One region of the Paenibacillus sp. BIC5C1 genome, then DNA from elsewhere that is predicted to be linked to it. Evidence: riboswitches for the same ligand, from Rfam matches in the RefSeq annotation. Region 1 holds a riboswitch; each other region holds the start of a gene.
What was found. A riboswitch is a leader RNA that binds a small molecule or an ion and turns the genes downstream of it on or off. The one in region 1 is predicted to bind cyclic di-AMP.
Positions count from the first base shown of each region.

Region 2: it holds a riboswitch for cyclic di-AMP, as region 1 does, so the genes downstream of both, RS891_RS07065 (HAD family hydrolase) here and RS891_RS10310 (C40 family peptidase) in region 1, are expected to answer to the same signal.
Region 3: it holds a riboswitch for cyclic di-AMP, as region 1 does, so the genes downstream of both, RS891_RS00150 (resuscitation-promoting factor) here and RS891_RS10310 (C40 family peptidase) in region 1, are expected to answer to the same signal.

Region 1 is NZ_CP135922.1:2,231,375-2,236,430, forward strand. Features, by position in the region: gene RS891_RS10290 (xanthine phosphoribosyltransferase) at 1-267, shown strand, start outside; gene RS891_RS10295 (hypothetical protein) at 366-695, shown strand; gene RS891_RS10300 (hypothetical protein) at 819-1,037, shown strand; gene RS891_RS10305 (carboxymuconolactone decarboxylase family protein) at 1,154-1,483, shown strand; gene RS891_RS10310 (C40 family peptidase) at 1,563-2,027, opposite strand; cyclic di-AMP (ydaO/yuaA leader) riboswitch at 2,033-2,164, opposite strand; gene pelA (pectate lyase) at 2,578-3,537, shown strand; tRNA gene RS891_RS10320 (tRNA-Leu) at 3,654-3,737, shown strand; gene RS891_RS10325 (X2-like carbohydrate binding domain-containing protein) at 4,070-5,056, shown strand, end outside.
Region 2 is NZ_CP135922.1:1,571,381-1,576,436, forward strand. Features, by position in the region: gene RS891_RS07045 (hypothetical protein) at 1-3, opposite strand, end outside; gene RS891_RS07050 (urease accessory protein UreF) at 277-1,023, opposite strand; tRNA gene RS891_RS07055 (tRNA-Leu) at 1,399-1,481, shown strand; partial or broken gene RS891_RS31650 (hypothetical protein) at 1,590-1,658, shown strand; gene RS891_RS07060 (glutathione peroxidase) at 1,634-2,110, opposite strand; cyclic di-AMP (ydaO/yuaA leader) riboswitch at 2,478-2,653, shown strand; gene RS891_RS07065 (HAD family hydrolase) at 2,771-3,169, shown strand; gene RS891_RS07070 (HAD family hydrolase) at 3,331-4,023, shown strand; gene RS891_RS07075 (Nramp family divalent metal transporter) at 4,165-5,056, opposite strand, start outside.
Region 3 is NZ_CP135922.1:30,389-35,444, reverse strand. Features, by position in the region: gene rsmA (16S rRNA (adenine(1518)-N(6)/adenine(1519)-N(6))-dimethyltransferase RsmA) at 1-185, opposite strand, end outside; gene rnmV (ribonuclease M5) at 190-735, opposite strand; gene RS891_RS00150 (resuscitation-promoting factor) at 891-2,075, opposite strand; cyclic di-AMP (ydaO/yuaA leader) riboswitch at 2,349-2,602, opposite strand; gene RS891_RS00145 (TatD family hydrolase) at 2,844-3,614, opposite strand; gene RS891_RS00140 (HD domain-containing protein) at 3,944-5,056, opposite strand, start outside.

The sequences.
Region 1 (5,056 bases):
GATATTATGGTGTCCCGTGAATATATTCATGAGAATGACCGTATTTTGTTTATTGATGATATCATTGCGAATGGAGATGCCGCTCGCGGTGTCATCAAAATTATCGAACGTTCGGGTGCAGAACTGGTCGGATTCGGTGTCGTGGTCGAAAAATGTTTTCAGGCCGGAGCGCGCACCATTCGTGAGCAGGGTATCCCGGTTGAAGCGTTGGTGCGCATTCGTTCACTGAACGATGGCACCGTGCAATTTGACGATAACGAATTGTGACTTTTTAAAGGAAAAAGTGCCTATTTTTATAACAATGCCTTTGCATGACCGCTGATTTCATTTATAATGGGGTTATGTTAGGGAGAGGAGGCAACACCATGGGTAACCAACCGGCAACAGAACAATTTTTTATTGATAAGCTGGCTGAATCGAAAGTACATTTTGAGCGTGCCCTGGATTGTAAACATACGGAATTCGATGACCTTTATCCCTATATGATTGAACATCCTCAATTTTTCTGGTACAAACGCTACGTAGCCTGGTCAGAATTGCTGACGATTGTAGGCTTGTGCGAAGAGTTGTCCTTCTCTTGGAAAGAACAATTTACACCGCATCAAGTGGAGTACCTTGAAGAACGTGTGATGTCCGCCAAAGTGCTTGATTTTTGGTTTGAGAAGAACGACAGCAAAGAGCACGCGCAGCGGTAACTTTCAGTCGGGACATATTTTCGAATGACATGACAGTCCAATACAGTCACGTGAGACCTAAATGACTTTTCATTTAGGTCTCTTTTTGTAAATAATTTTTTTGGGAAAGTAGGCGCCATGAATATGATCAGTGATGCAGAATTGGATGCACTGCGTTTATCGGGTGAAAAAGTAAGGGTAGTACGGGACGAGATTCAGTCCAATGATGTGACAGGCATTGTAGTGGCCTGGGACGGGGAGCAGGTGCTCATTCGCCGTCAGAATCGTCGTGTGGTTAAGCTTGATCGGAATTATCAGTATCAGCTGTTCAGCGAACCACGCAAGAGCCCGCTCGAAGAATAGGACAGGCGTTTTTAGGTTCATTTACCATGGATGTATTGGCATAATTGCACCTCTCGGGAGAAAAGATAGGTACAGTGAGAGCTTGTAACATATCAGCCGAGAGGATGTGCGGTACCATGACATTGATGAATGATAAGGTTCATGCCTATAAAGATCAGATTGGTGAATTAAGCGACGTGCTTCCAGCTGTGGTGAAGTCTTATCATGAATTCACTGGAGAATGTTTTCAGGCAGGTGAGATTGATGCCAAGACCAAACAGCTGATTGCGCTGGGCATTGGTTTGTTTGCAAACAATGAGGTATGTACGTTTTACCACGTGGAAGAAGCACGTGCCAAAGGAGCGACCGATCAGGAGATTATGGAGACGGTTGCTGTGGCTGGAGCAGTTGGCGGAGGCCATGCGTTGTCTCAGGGTGCATTGAGAGTACAGAAGGCTTTACATTAAAATCAATTTCAATATCACTGTAGACAAAGATAGACGAAGAAAAGGCTCCGGTTATAACCGAAGCCTTTTCGTGTTTAACTTATATTTTGCCCAGCATCTTGTTATACATAAACTGTCCCGTTACCCGGCGTGCTGTTACGTAACGATCATTGAAGTAAGGATTGGATAATTGAGTGATGCTGACACCCTTGCTGCTTGAAGCATGAGCGAATTGTCCGCCCCCGATATATACACCTGTATGTGAAATGCCATTGCCCATCGTATTAAAGAATACCAGGTCACCCGTACGCAGATTAGCTTTGGATACCGGAGTGCCGGCCTTAGCTTGTTGCTGGGAAGTGCGTGGTAATTCAATGCTATATTTGTTGAAAATATATCTCATAAATCCAGAGCAATCAAATCCGGCCAATGTTGTGCCGCCCCATTTGTAAGGTATGCCTGTCATGTTGTTAACGACGGTGTTAATACTGCTTGCCTCTGTGCTTGCTGCACCGGATGTAAATAGAACTGCTGCTCCAAAAATGGAGATGATAAGCTTTTTCAAAATTTTTGTTCTCCCTTCGATGCCTACGGAGTTAGCTAAGGGTTCGGTAGAAGGTTCCCTATATTTCCTATGTATAAGAATAATTCACCCAAAATGGTTCCCCCGTTTTCAAACATGAAACTCGGCAAATGAATAATTAAGTTTTTGTAACCTTTTGAAACTATATTGCATAAATGCGAAAATGTCAAACCGTTCTTGAACACTTCTTATCATCTCAATGTTAACGGAATTATCGCTTTTTATGTAGAAATAACTCGAATGAAGTGTTTTAATAGATGACAAAAAAGTAACTACTGTTTCAGAGGGAAAGAAATTGGACAATTTATTGGCTTTCTCACATACGATTAGACTAGAATTAGTAGGTTAAGCCAATGAATTTGTTACATATTGTTGCAAATATTGACAAAATACAACTTTTTGCATAGACTTCTAATTATGAGTTCCATTTATTGGATTTAAAGAAATAGTTTGAGTTTTAAAACAAATATAAGGAGGAAGTAGGCGCAAGGAAAACAGTTTGCAGAAAATGAATTGGGGAGTGTTCTAAACGATGGTGAAGGAACAAGCAAGGTTTGCATCTTTGGTTATGGCATGTACAATGGTTTTCTCTGTTATCGGAATGGTATTTCAGCCTGCTGTTAAGGTATCTGCTGCAGACGCCTCTGGAACAACAGCAAGTATCTCAGATATTTTGAAGAATCAACGTCCTGACGGGGGATGGAAGAAGGATTACAAAGAAACAAGTGGTGAGTGGGCCAAATCTACGATTGATAACAAAGCTACATACTCAGAAATTAGAAGACTAGCCAAAGAATTTAAAAAGACGAATGATCCGCGATATTCGGCTGCTGCCATCAGAGGAATCAACTTTTTGTTAGATATGCAGTACTCCAATGGAGGATGGCCGCAAGTATACCAGAGCTCAGGCTATCACAAACACATTACCTTCAACGACGATGCCATGATTAATGTCATGTACATGCTGGATGAAGTAGGTGCACGTAAAGGTGATTTCTCATTCATCGACAGCTCTCTTGCGGATCGCAGTAAAAAATCAGTTGCCAAAGGTGTGGATGCTATTCTCAATACTCAGGTTGTAGCAAATGGTAAACTGACTGCATGGGGACAGCAGCATGATTCCAGCTCCCTAAAACCTGCAGGAGCAAGGATTTATGAAGTGCCTTCTCTAAGTGCTGGAGAGAGCAGTACGATTGTAAAGTTTTTGAAAACAAGACCGTCGAACTCGAAAATTAAGGCTTCAATTCAAGCAGCAGAATCCTGGTTCAACAACGTTAAAATTACAGGATACAAGTATGTCAGAGAAAACGGAGATAGCAAACTCGTAGCTGATTCAGGTGCAGCGCCAATTTGGGCACGTTTTTACGAAATTGGAACGGATAAACCGATCTTTGTAGGACGTGATGGGGTTGTGAAATACAAACTCAGCGATATTGATAAGGAAAGAAGGGGCGGGTATGCCTGGTACGGCAACTGGCCTTCTAAGATCTAATTTATAAAAAGCTTTACACGTTAGAAGAGGATTTATTTATTTGTTGACACTAATTACCTGCACATGATATATTATCTCTTGTCGCCGCGATGTAATTTCTCGGAGATAAGAGATACGCGGTCGTGGCGGAATTGGCAGACGCGCACGGTTCAGGTCCGTGTGGGCTAACCCCCGTGGAGGTTCGAGTCCTCTCGACCGCATCATGTGTAACACCAAGAAAGGTTCCTAGAATGGCATTGTTGCCACTTTAGGAACCTTTTTTTATTTGTTTGCAGATTTTGATATTTGCTCATCCTGATTTTTTTCTACCCATTCCCTCGACTTGAGCAAAGATGAAGTTTTCATTTGTTTATTTATCCATTAATGGAAATATGTTTGTTCTGCGACGGTTTGCCCCTATAATTCAGGTTAATTGTACGTAAAATACCGAATTGTACCTATCTTGGGAATGCATCATCCACTATTCTCTTCTCGTATGGAAGCGCTATCAACAGGAATTTGAATGACCAAATTCAGAGGGGGTAGGGATAATTTGAAACGAATCGGAAAAAGGATTGCAATGTGTTTCATGGTATTCATGATTGCGGCGGTGCAGTTCGGGATAACCGGAACAACAGGTAATGTGGCACAAGCAGCAGATAAGAGTCTGGCCCAAAAGCCGTATATGGGTTGGAGCAGTTACAGCATGCAGGTATATGACGGGGCGGGTAACTGGACATCGGCCGAGAGTATTAAGAAGCAATCGGACGCCATGCGCGAGAAGCTGCAAGCCCATGGATATGAATACATTAATATTGATGCTGGCTGGAACGGTGACGAAGATGAATACGGCCGTCCAATTCCGAGTACTGTTCTTTATCCAAATGGATTTCAGGAGGTCATCGATTATGTCCATAATAACGGACAGAAGATCGGGATCTATCTCATTCCGGGATTATCCATCACAGCCTATGATAAAAATCTTGAGGTGTATGGGACGGGCGGGGCATGTCGTATGCAAGATATTGCAGTAAAACCGCTTGTTGTTATGGATGCTTGGGATTCGTACACGTACAAAATTGATTTTTCAAACCCTTGCTCACAGAAGTACATTGACTCCATCGCGGATCTTCTGGGCGAGTGGGGTATCAACTTTGTCAAATTCGACAGTGTGACGCCAGGATCGGGAATTAATAACCTGAGCCGGGATGCACGCGGTGATGTGGAGGCTTGGTCCAAAGCCCTGGATAGAAATAACATCTGGTTTGAGCTTTCCTGGGCGCTTGACCACAATTACGTGGACTTCTGGAAAAAGTATGCGAACGGCTGGAGGATCGACTGGGATGTTGAAGCCTATGACAGCAGTAAGGGATTGACCGAATGGTCAAGTATTTCCCGCTTATTTCCCATAGCGGCCCTCTGGTGGCGTGATGCAGGTCCAGGAGGCTGGAACGATTTTGATTCCCTGAATGTCGGGAATGGCTCGATGGATGGTCTGACCAGGGACGAGCGGAAGACCGCTACCACGTTCTGGGCAATC
Region 2 (5,056 bases), 660 kb from region 1:
CAAAAGGGTTCACCCCTCGTTGGAATGTAGTGTTCAGCTGGTTATTCTCGGTGTAAAATATATAGATATGCGAGCTGTATGTTTCATTATATACGTATTTGCGTCATCTAACAATTAAAAAAGACGGAAATAAGTGTATTTTAATATGTTAAATGGCGTAAATGCGTTAAATAGACAAAATAATTGACATAAAAAACACGCCAACAATGGGGTTGCGGCGTGTTTTTTATATTTTTACAGTGTGAGGAGGCGGGTTAGGGATGGAAAAGGGCTAGATTAGGCTCTATAGGCGTGAAGCCCTGCTCCAAGCATGTGAAAGCTTGGGAACGACGTTTTCATGGACATTGAGGTTGGTTGTACCAGTCCATCGGCAGCGGTGGCGCTGACGGTATGCCATTCATGCTCCAGATCTGCGGCCAGGCGAACCAGCAGGTCCTGGATTGTATCGATATGAAGAGGAATCACTTTGGAGGCTTCGGTTATGCAGGCACTCATGGCTGAATGCAGATAACCAAGGACCGCCTCCTCGACAGGGATTTCGAGGTGGTGGTTAATCCAGGCGTGAACGGTGGAGAGGCAGCCGACGGATTCATACTTAGCCAGGGTTTGTTCGAGGTGGCTAAAATCAATCCAGGGGTGGAGTGCACGAGCCAGTTTAATCAGTCGTTTGCCCATTGTGGAGGCGTGTTCTCTAAGATTAACTGGTGTCCGCTGGACGTGGACGAGCTTGTCGATGAGTGCTGTACGCCATGCGTCATTATGATCTGCGGCGGTGTATATGCCTTTAATCGCCATGCCTTCCAGACGCGCGATGCTGGGGTGCAATTGGCAGCGCATGAATGATTCGAGATCTTCGGCGTTACGAATGGTACCTTCAGCGATATGGGCATCCATTCCGAAGGAATGAGTGAAGCCTCCAACCTGGATAGAGGAATCAAGCAGTTTGACGTAATCGAGCAGCTTATTCCCACGGTTCACAATCTTTCGCCTCCTACGTTCGTTAAATGTTATGTTAAATAACATTTATACTCCTTTTTAGTTCGCTTTATGTTTGTAAATCCGAATTATATGATATATATATTCACATAAATATCCGCTTTTTGTCAACATATTCTTGTTTTTTAAATATTAAATCTATTTAATGTTATTTTATATAACTTAATTAGTTATGTTATGCTGAGGAGATGTAAAGGATGGCAATACAAATTAAGTAGAGTGATCAGCCTAATTGGATATACAAAGGAGATCAAATTTAATCATATGCACTTCGTAGGAGAAAATGACGAGATTATACGATTTATGGAAGGAAAAATGCAGTTAAAATGATTTTAATAAAAATACTTTACTTTTAAACATGAACCGGGTATAATCAATTCTGTTGCCGATTATTTACGACATGCGGTCGTGGTGGAATGGCAGACACGCTATCTTGAGGGGGTAGTGGGTGTATACCCGTGGAGGTTCGAGTCCTCTCGACCGCATCATAAGAATGATTAGGAAGAAGCTTCCCGTATGGGGAGCTTCTTTTTTTGTGTTTTTTTACAATCAAGATGAGTCCAGACAAAAAAAAGGTCACCCGTTTCCCCTGAATGCATGCTCATTCTGTCTGCCGGGGTCGGATGGCCTTCACTTGTTATTTAAGCAATTCTTTGATGTCCGCTTCAATTTTATCAGGTGTTGTTTTGGGAGCATACCGTTTCAGAACACGTCCGTTCTGGTCCACAAGAAATTTGGTAAAGTTCCATTTGATGGCTTTGGAGCCGAGTACGCCCGGTGCTTCTTTGGTAAGGTGTTGGAATAGAGGGTGAGCGCTTGAACCATTCACATCGATTTTCTCGAACATCGGGAAGCTGACACCATAGTTCATCTGACAGAACTCGGCAATATCATCAGAGGAGCCTTTTTCCTGTGCAAACTGGTTGCTTGGAAAACCAAGAACTTCAAATGGGGAGTCTTTGAACTTGTCCTGAAGCTCTTGCAGACCTTTAAATTGAGGTGTGAGGCCGCATTGGCTTGCTGTATTCACGATAAGCAGTACTTTGTCACGATAGTTGGACATTTCAACTTCCTGACCGCGAAGGGTGTTTACTTTGTAGTCGTAGACTGACATGAAAATCGCCTCCATTTCATATTCTTCTTTCTTCTATTATATTGATTGCAATTAAATATTGCAAAATTAATATTGCTTTTTTAACTCAATTTGAACCTGTCGTGTATGATCTGTGACTGATTTAATGCCTAATTTTCGCTAAAGAGAGAATTAGAGAGCTTTGATGAGATGGGTAGAGAATAGAGTCGTTGTAAGCGCTATTATTGATGGGAAATGGCAAAAATCCGTCGATTCGGTGATCTGCGCAGACTTTACACCAATATGGCACGGGTGTATGATTCATATCGTAATTCCAATTTAAATTAAATTTTACATGAAAAACGAAACAAACGATAATATCGCTCTGATTAATGATTATAAAAGAACGATGTTTTAATCGCTGAGTTTCCATTCATTCATGGGTGGGAAACGGGGGAACCAACAGGATGAACTGTCCAGGACAGTAGGCATCCATGGGGTGAATTTTCCGGTGACAGCCGGAAATAGGGCGACTCTCGCGCCCGAATCCGTCAGCTAACCTCGTAAGCGTTAAAGGGAGAGGCAACAAGCCGTACGCTGGTTCATAGTGTCTTTTTGCTATGGATTATTGAAGAAGCGTCCGGGAGGCCTTGGTCCCCCACGCTTCTTTTTTGTTGTCTTTTCACGCCAAGGGAGGAACGAATGATGGATAAAGAGATGATCTTAGTGACTGCTCCAAATGAAGCAGGACGTAAATTTATCAAATTGCTGATGTACAAAAAAATGCCGTTTGCCGTTCTGACCAACAGTGCAGGGGAAGAGCGCAGGCTCCGGAGAATCGGTGTGGAGCATGTTATTCGCATGAACACGGCTGCAGCTCAGAAATGGTTTTTGCCGCAAGGCAGTGTCGGCAATGTTTTTATTTTTGAAAATAGCCTAAACCTGACCTGTCGATATTTGCAGATTTGCCGCTCCTGGACGTCCAAGTCCTTGTGTGTCATTACGGAACAAAGCCATCCCAAAGGGATCTATCGGGGAATGGGCGCAGACCGTATTGTATATTCCTTGAATGGGGAAGTTGGGTTTCTGCTTAATGGCTAGTGGTTAGTACTATTCCTGTGATTGATCCAGTGTCAGCTGCCTGTTATAATTGAAATCATAAATAAATGGAATCTTGAGGAGACTCATGCATGATGGTGGGTCTTCTTTTTTATGGTTTGGGAAATAGGGAAATTTCCTGTGGCTAACGAGGAGGAATAGGCGTGCCGGATGTACGTGGAATACAATGGTTATTCTTTGATGTGGGGGATACGCTCGTGGACGAATGGGAGCCGGTAGATGATATTATCGGTCAATTCGTTCGTGAAGCTTGTGCGCTTGGTTATCAGGTGGAGATGCAGACGGTGCGAGATATATTTGCCGCCTCCTACCGAAATTACGAGCAATGGCCGATGAAATTGGCTATTCGTACCCTTATCAGCGACGAGGGGCACCGGGAACAGATACAGGAGAAGCTGAAGTTCCGCAAAGAGCTTGAGCGCCCCTTCGCGTCAGCCGACGCTGTTCTCCAGACGTTGTCGCAGCACTATAAGATTGGTATCATTGCCAATCAGAGCCCAGGGACGGAAAATCGGCTGGATAGCTACGGCTTGCGCAAGTATGTGGATGTGCTGGCCTGTTCGGCTGAAGAAGGAGTGTCCAAGCCTGATCCTGAATTGTATGCTGTAGCATTGAAACAGGCTGGATGTAAACCCGAGGAAGCGGTCATGATCGGCGACAGGATTGATAATGATATTATTCCGGCTAAGAAGCTGGGTATGCACACGATCCGGATTTTGCAGGGTTATGGCAGGTTCCAGCCGGAGCTTGCAGATGCAGAGCGTCCAGACTGGACTGTTGAATCGCTGGAGGAACTCCTTCCATTGTTAATGGTAACTCAAAGTTCAGATAACTAAATAAGAGCAGTATGTAAGATCTAATAGGTATGGATCAGGTGGCTGCTCAAACATATAAAAGGCTGATCATCTCAAGGTAGACGTTACTTGAGTTGATCAGCCTTTTTGAGTTAGACAAAATTCCGTGTAGTTCCGTTTAAACTAGAATAACAGAATGGTCTGGATAATCAGATACACATTCAGGACAACGATAACTCCAGCAATGATCCAGGAGATGATTTTGAGCCACAGCTTGTTGGCAAAAGCCCCCATGCTTTTTTTGTCACTCGTAAACATCACCAGTGGAATGACGGCAAAGGGTAGCTGTAAAGACAGCACAACCTGGCTCAGAATCAGCAGTTCCTCTGTTCCGTGCTCTCCGGCAATGGCTGTTACGATAACTGCCGGAATGATTGCAATCAGACGTGTAACCAGTCGACGAAGCCATGCTGGGATACGAATGTTCAGGAAGCCTTCCATTACAATCTGTCCGGACAACGTGCCGGTGAGTGTAGAGTTCTGGCCGGAAGCCAGCAGGGCTACACCGAAGAGGATGCTGGCGATGGTAGTACCCAGCAGAGGTGTCAACAGGTGGTAAGCATCCGTAATTTCCGCGACCTGAGTCATACCTGCACTATGGAACACGGCAGCAGACACAATCAGAATAGCAGCATTGATGAAAAGGGCCAGCGTTAAAGCAATGGTTGAATCCATGGTGGAATACCGGATCGCTTCTTTTTTGCCCTGAGGTGTCTGTTCAATCTGACGTGTCTGCACGATGGAAGAGTGCAGATACAGATTATGGGGCATCACGGTAGCACCGATAATCCCGATAGCGATGTAGAGCATGGCTGGATTTTGCAAAATCTCGGCACTGGGTACAAAACCATGCATGACGCCGCCCATATCCGGTTTAGCGAGAAACAGGTCAATCCCGAAGCAGAGGGCGATGGTAGCCATCAGCACAATAACGAGCGATTCCAATGCTCGGAAGCCTTTATTTTGCAGCAAAAGAATGACGAGTACATCGACAGCAGTAATTATGACGCCGTAT
Region 3 (5,056 bases), 2.2 Mb from region 1:
GGTCCGATCTCAAGTGCCCCCTTGGACTCGTCCAGATCAGCTGCATTTACAATTTTGTTTAATATATTTTGATCGATCAGAAAGTTCTGACCCAGGCTCTTCTTGAATGAAAATCCGTGTCTTTGAATAATTTCTTTGGTTCGTTTGGGTGTTGCAATCTCTACGGTTTCTTCCATGCCTTTCATACGCTCACAATCCTTCACGTTCAATTTGCGATAATGCTTCGGAGAATTCTTCCCGGGTAATCTGGAATACACTCAACCGTTTGTGGAACTGTTTGCCGTTGCAGTAACCTATACCCAGCAGATTGCCCATCTCCATACGACGTGCAGCAGCCTGTGGATGCACAATCAGTCCCGCCGCAATCAGATCCTCCCAATCGATCAGACTTGGTGCGCCTTCATATGACGTGTGTACACGTGCCAGTGCATGACGAATCGCCTCCGGTGAGGCGTTCTCCACTCCGATGTCGCCTTTGCGCGTAGCATCTGCCTCTGGAATGAAAGCATGTTTGCAGCCAGGTACTTTATTGGCGATGATTTTACGAATACGTTCTCCAGCATGATCCGGATCTGTCAGTACGATCACACCACGTCTCTCTTGAGCAAGTGCAATCCGCTTTAGAATGCGCTGGTTGATAGCAGACCCACCAGTCTCGATCGTATCTGCCTGAACCGCACGCCGAATGGCTACGGTATCGTCACGACCTTCAACCACGATCACTTCTTTTATCATGTTCCATTTCTTCCTTTCTAACGCAAAAAGAAGAGGAATATCCTCTTCTCTGCCAAACGGCGGGGGAGACTGAATTCAGACCCCCCCGCCGCATATTCCGCATGATTCATTCATGCTTATATTTTATAGCATTCCCATTTCAAAGTAAAACGATTTTAGTTCGCTTCCGGCTTCACCGGACCAATCACATATACCGTCTTGCCTTTCTTCCGTCCGAAGTTCAGGGCATGCTTCACACTATCATAATACACATCAATTTTGTTGCCTTTAATGGCACCACCTGTGTCTTCCGCACGACGGAAGCCAAGGCCCTCGATATACACCCACCAGCCAATTGGAATGACTTTGGGATCCACTGCAATGGTACGTCCCTCGGTTACCCGAGTACCTGATGCCGTTTTTGTGCCGATACCGGGCTCTTCAGAAGAGTATGCCGTCATGGATACATTTTTTAATACTTTAGAATATTTAAAAGAACTGCCTGAAACGGTAATTACTTTACTGCCCGAGGCAGCGGTTTTCTTCGAGTTCGTAGTTGTTGCTGTTTTTGTCGTGGAAGTCTGCGCCGATACCGTCTGAATCACTGGCTCTTTCACAACAGGTTTGGCTTTGGTACCAACGGCAATCACTTTATCAACGCGATTCGTTGCGACCGATTTACCCACCATTTTTTTGGAGACCAATTCTCCATCCTGGAACACCTTTTCAATATGTTGTACAAGCGTGCCTTCTTTACCGCTCACAATGACACGATTGTCACCTTTGTACAGGCTAGGGTCAGCCGTCTTGATCACTTTATAAGCAATCGGCTGTTCCACTTCCACCGTACGCTTTGTTACCCGCACAACACGAATTTTCATATCCGCTTCAATAGTGGTTCCAAGCGCCGGATAAACTTTGTCTTCACTTGCAATCTGAATACCTGATTTTTTAATCGCATCTTTTACCGATGAATCGGTTGTATACAGAGTCTTGGTGTCTCCGTCTGCCGTAATATTAACTGGAACGGCCCGCTCAATAACGATGCGGTCTCCATCTGTGATCGCCCCATTCAAAGGCATGGATACCTGATCGTGAGGGCTGACTGTGATTGACTGCTCCTCCAGCATTTCCTGAAGCATTCCTGTACGAGTCTCTACCACTTGAGCTTTGCCATCAATAACCAGTGAAATTTGTTTCCCGGCCTGACCGTAAACGACTAACAAGATCATGATTGTAAGCGCAATTGAGAAAATCGCGATCAATGCCATTTGACGCATGTTCTCATGCTTCCACCGCAACGCGAAAGACTTACTGGATGATCGTGACTCATGGGTCTCTTCTGGTTGGAATGTGCCCACTTCTCCGTCCTCCTTCATAGCCTCGCCGTCTAAAGTAATGCATGATGTCTTTGACGCGACTATACCAAATTTTCTACAGAACACAGATCGGACCAACATAATCCGGTTCTGCACCATGAATCAATCTTCGCAACATGATGTCATCCTCCTGAATACTTACCGTATGATGACAGTATTTCTTTTATTCAAAAACAAAAAAGCCAAAGAAAGAGTTTAAGAGGAACTCTTTCGTGGCTTCCGAATGATTCTGAATATCGGAAATTCATGCACGAGGTTGCCTCTCTTTTTCCGCTTGCGAGGTTAGCTGTCGGGTTCGGGCGAAAGAGAGCCGCCCTATCTCCGGTCATCCGCTCATGGCGGACGCCCTTGAATTCACCCCGAGACCCAAAGAAGAAATCAAATACGGCTTCGCAGATTCATACGCTGCTTTTGGGTCAGCGCATGTTGCGCATCGGCTGCAATCACCGATGTTTAAGCCCTATTGGTTCCCCCGCTCTCCGTTAACGGAGACTCAGCGAGACTGATTCATGAAAGTAATGTTGTTTCATCGGAAAGTGTCCCTTTGTTCATCCCCCGAACATCTGTCCAATTTTCCGCACAACAATTCACTGAAAAGATGATATCCTGTTTCGATGCATGTTGTAAAGCGTTGTTCAAGTACGTTTTTCTAAATATTTGGTTAAAATATTGTAATATTCTTGATTTATTTGAATCAAAAAGCAAATTAACTCCGCCTAACTCACTTTTTCACCCGTTTTGCTCGATCTTTTAACGAATCCCAAATCGTTCCATGGCATTTTTGGTCGTTATTGCTGCAATTTCCTCTACCGAAATGCCTTTAATTTCCGCAGCTGCTTCTGCAACCAGACGTACATGCGCTGTCTCATTTCGTTTTCCACGATAAGGGTGCGGTGTCAAATAAGGAGCATCCGTTTCGATGAAAAATCGGTCCATAGGAACCTTCTCAAGTACCTCTTTGGGCTGCTTCGCATTTTTGAACGTGATTGGTCCCCCGAAAGAAAGATGAAAGCCCAAATCCAGACACATTTTCGCCGTTTCCCAACTGCCAGAGAAGGAATGCATGACACCGCCTACTTCTCCTGCTTTCTCTTCACGCAGAATCTTTACAATATCCTCATGCGCATCCCGGTTGTGAATGACAATCGGCATATTCAACTCGCGGGCCAGACCAATTTGTTGTCGTAATACGCGATGCTGAACCTCTTTCGGTGAAGTGTCCCAGTAATAGTCTAGACCAATTTCACCAATGGCTACCACTTTTTCATGCTTGCATAAAGATGCAATCCATTCCAGATCACCCTCCTGCATCGTGATTGCATCCACTGGGTGCCATCCTACCGCAGCATATATAAAATCATAGGTTTCAGCCAGCTTCATCGTGGATGGAATGGTCTCCCGGTTAAAGCCCACGTTAATCATGCGACCAACGCCTGCATCCACAGCACGCTGAATCATTTCCTCGCGGTCCTCGTCGAATTGTGGTGCATCCAAGTGTGTATGTGTGTCGAACAACATCATGCTTTATTTCTCCCTTCATGTCGAATAAACGACTGTCTCTTTTTATTCCATCCTGCACATCTTAACCAGAACATAAGTCTTACTAAATTAGATCATGTTTTTTTATATTTGATTCCACTAGTTTATTGAGCACAACATGTAGAACGAACAAGTTACTTCATATCTATATGTGCTTATTATTAGCAGCTCGGGTTGTATTCTAATTGCTCTGATTACAAAATTATGTCGATCTACATGTACTCTCCATTAAAGCAGATTACTGTATCATGAAAAATAGCTCTTTTCGAAAGCTTTTTGCATCATGATTCTTGAACAGCAATGCGCATCATTTAATGTGAGAAATAGGGGCGTATATGGGACGGTAATTCATGAACAATCGCATCCACCTTATTTTGCGGATAATACAAATGATGCTTTCCGCGATGAAGACCACTAATTGAACGGACGATGTCGGACACCTCTGACAACTCATGTAAATTGTCTTGCCGATCAAGCAGCAAAATCTGCTTGTCCGTGGATTCATCCGGACGAAACACATCATACGGATTATCCGTTGGAAAATCAATTTCTAGATCATACTCGGGATTGAGACCGGCTACAGTGAAGGCTTCCCGAATCTCTTCAATCATGTTTACGTCGATCTGTTCAATCTCTACATACTTATATAATTTGCGATCTATAAATCGTTCGCATAACTCACTTAGAACAGCATCGTCCTCTTTGCGCCACTGCATAAATGCCGTCTGAATCAAAGCTTCGTCCAGTTGCAAATAATCATCCACTGATAAATCTCCATTGAATAACTGGGGCAGTGGATCAATCATGAAGCGGAATTGGAAACCTTGCTGTATGAGACTTTTTGCCCGCTTAAATATTTGCCGCAATATAATTTCCGAACTTCGGGTAACCGGATGAAAGTAAATTTGCCAGTACATCTGGTACCTGGACATCAAGTAATCCTCCACGGCGTGCATGCCCGACTCCTTGACCACGATTCGTCCGTGATATGGACGCAGCATACGCAGGATACGATCAAGGTCAATCGTCCCATAATTCACACCTGTAAAGTAGGCATCCCGGAGCAAGTAATCCATGCGGTCCGCATCGAGCGGACTGGTGACCAAATTAACGACAATAGGTTGCTCATACGTTTTTTGAATTACAGAAGCCACTTTCTCGGGAAAATCAGGAGCATACCATCTTAAGATCGCCCCTACTTCGGTATCACCTGTAATGATCCGACAAGTCCAATCCTCATGATTCATATCGAAAGCTTCTTCTATAGAGTGAGAGAATGGCCCATGTCCAAGATCATGGAGCAATGCTGCGCAAAGAGCTACCGTCTTTTCCTCCTTTGGCCAATCTGAATAGTGACTTCTTTCAAATTGGGAAATAATTTTACGTGTAATTTCGTAGACGCCCAAGGAATGTGAGAAGCGACT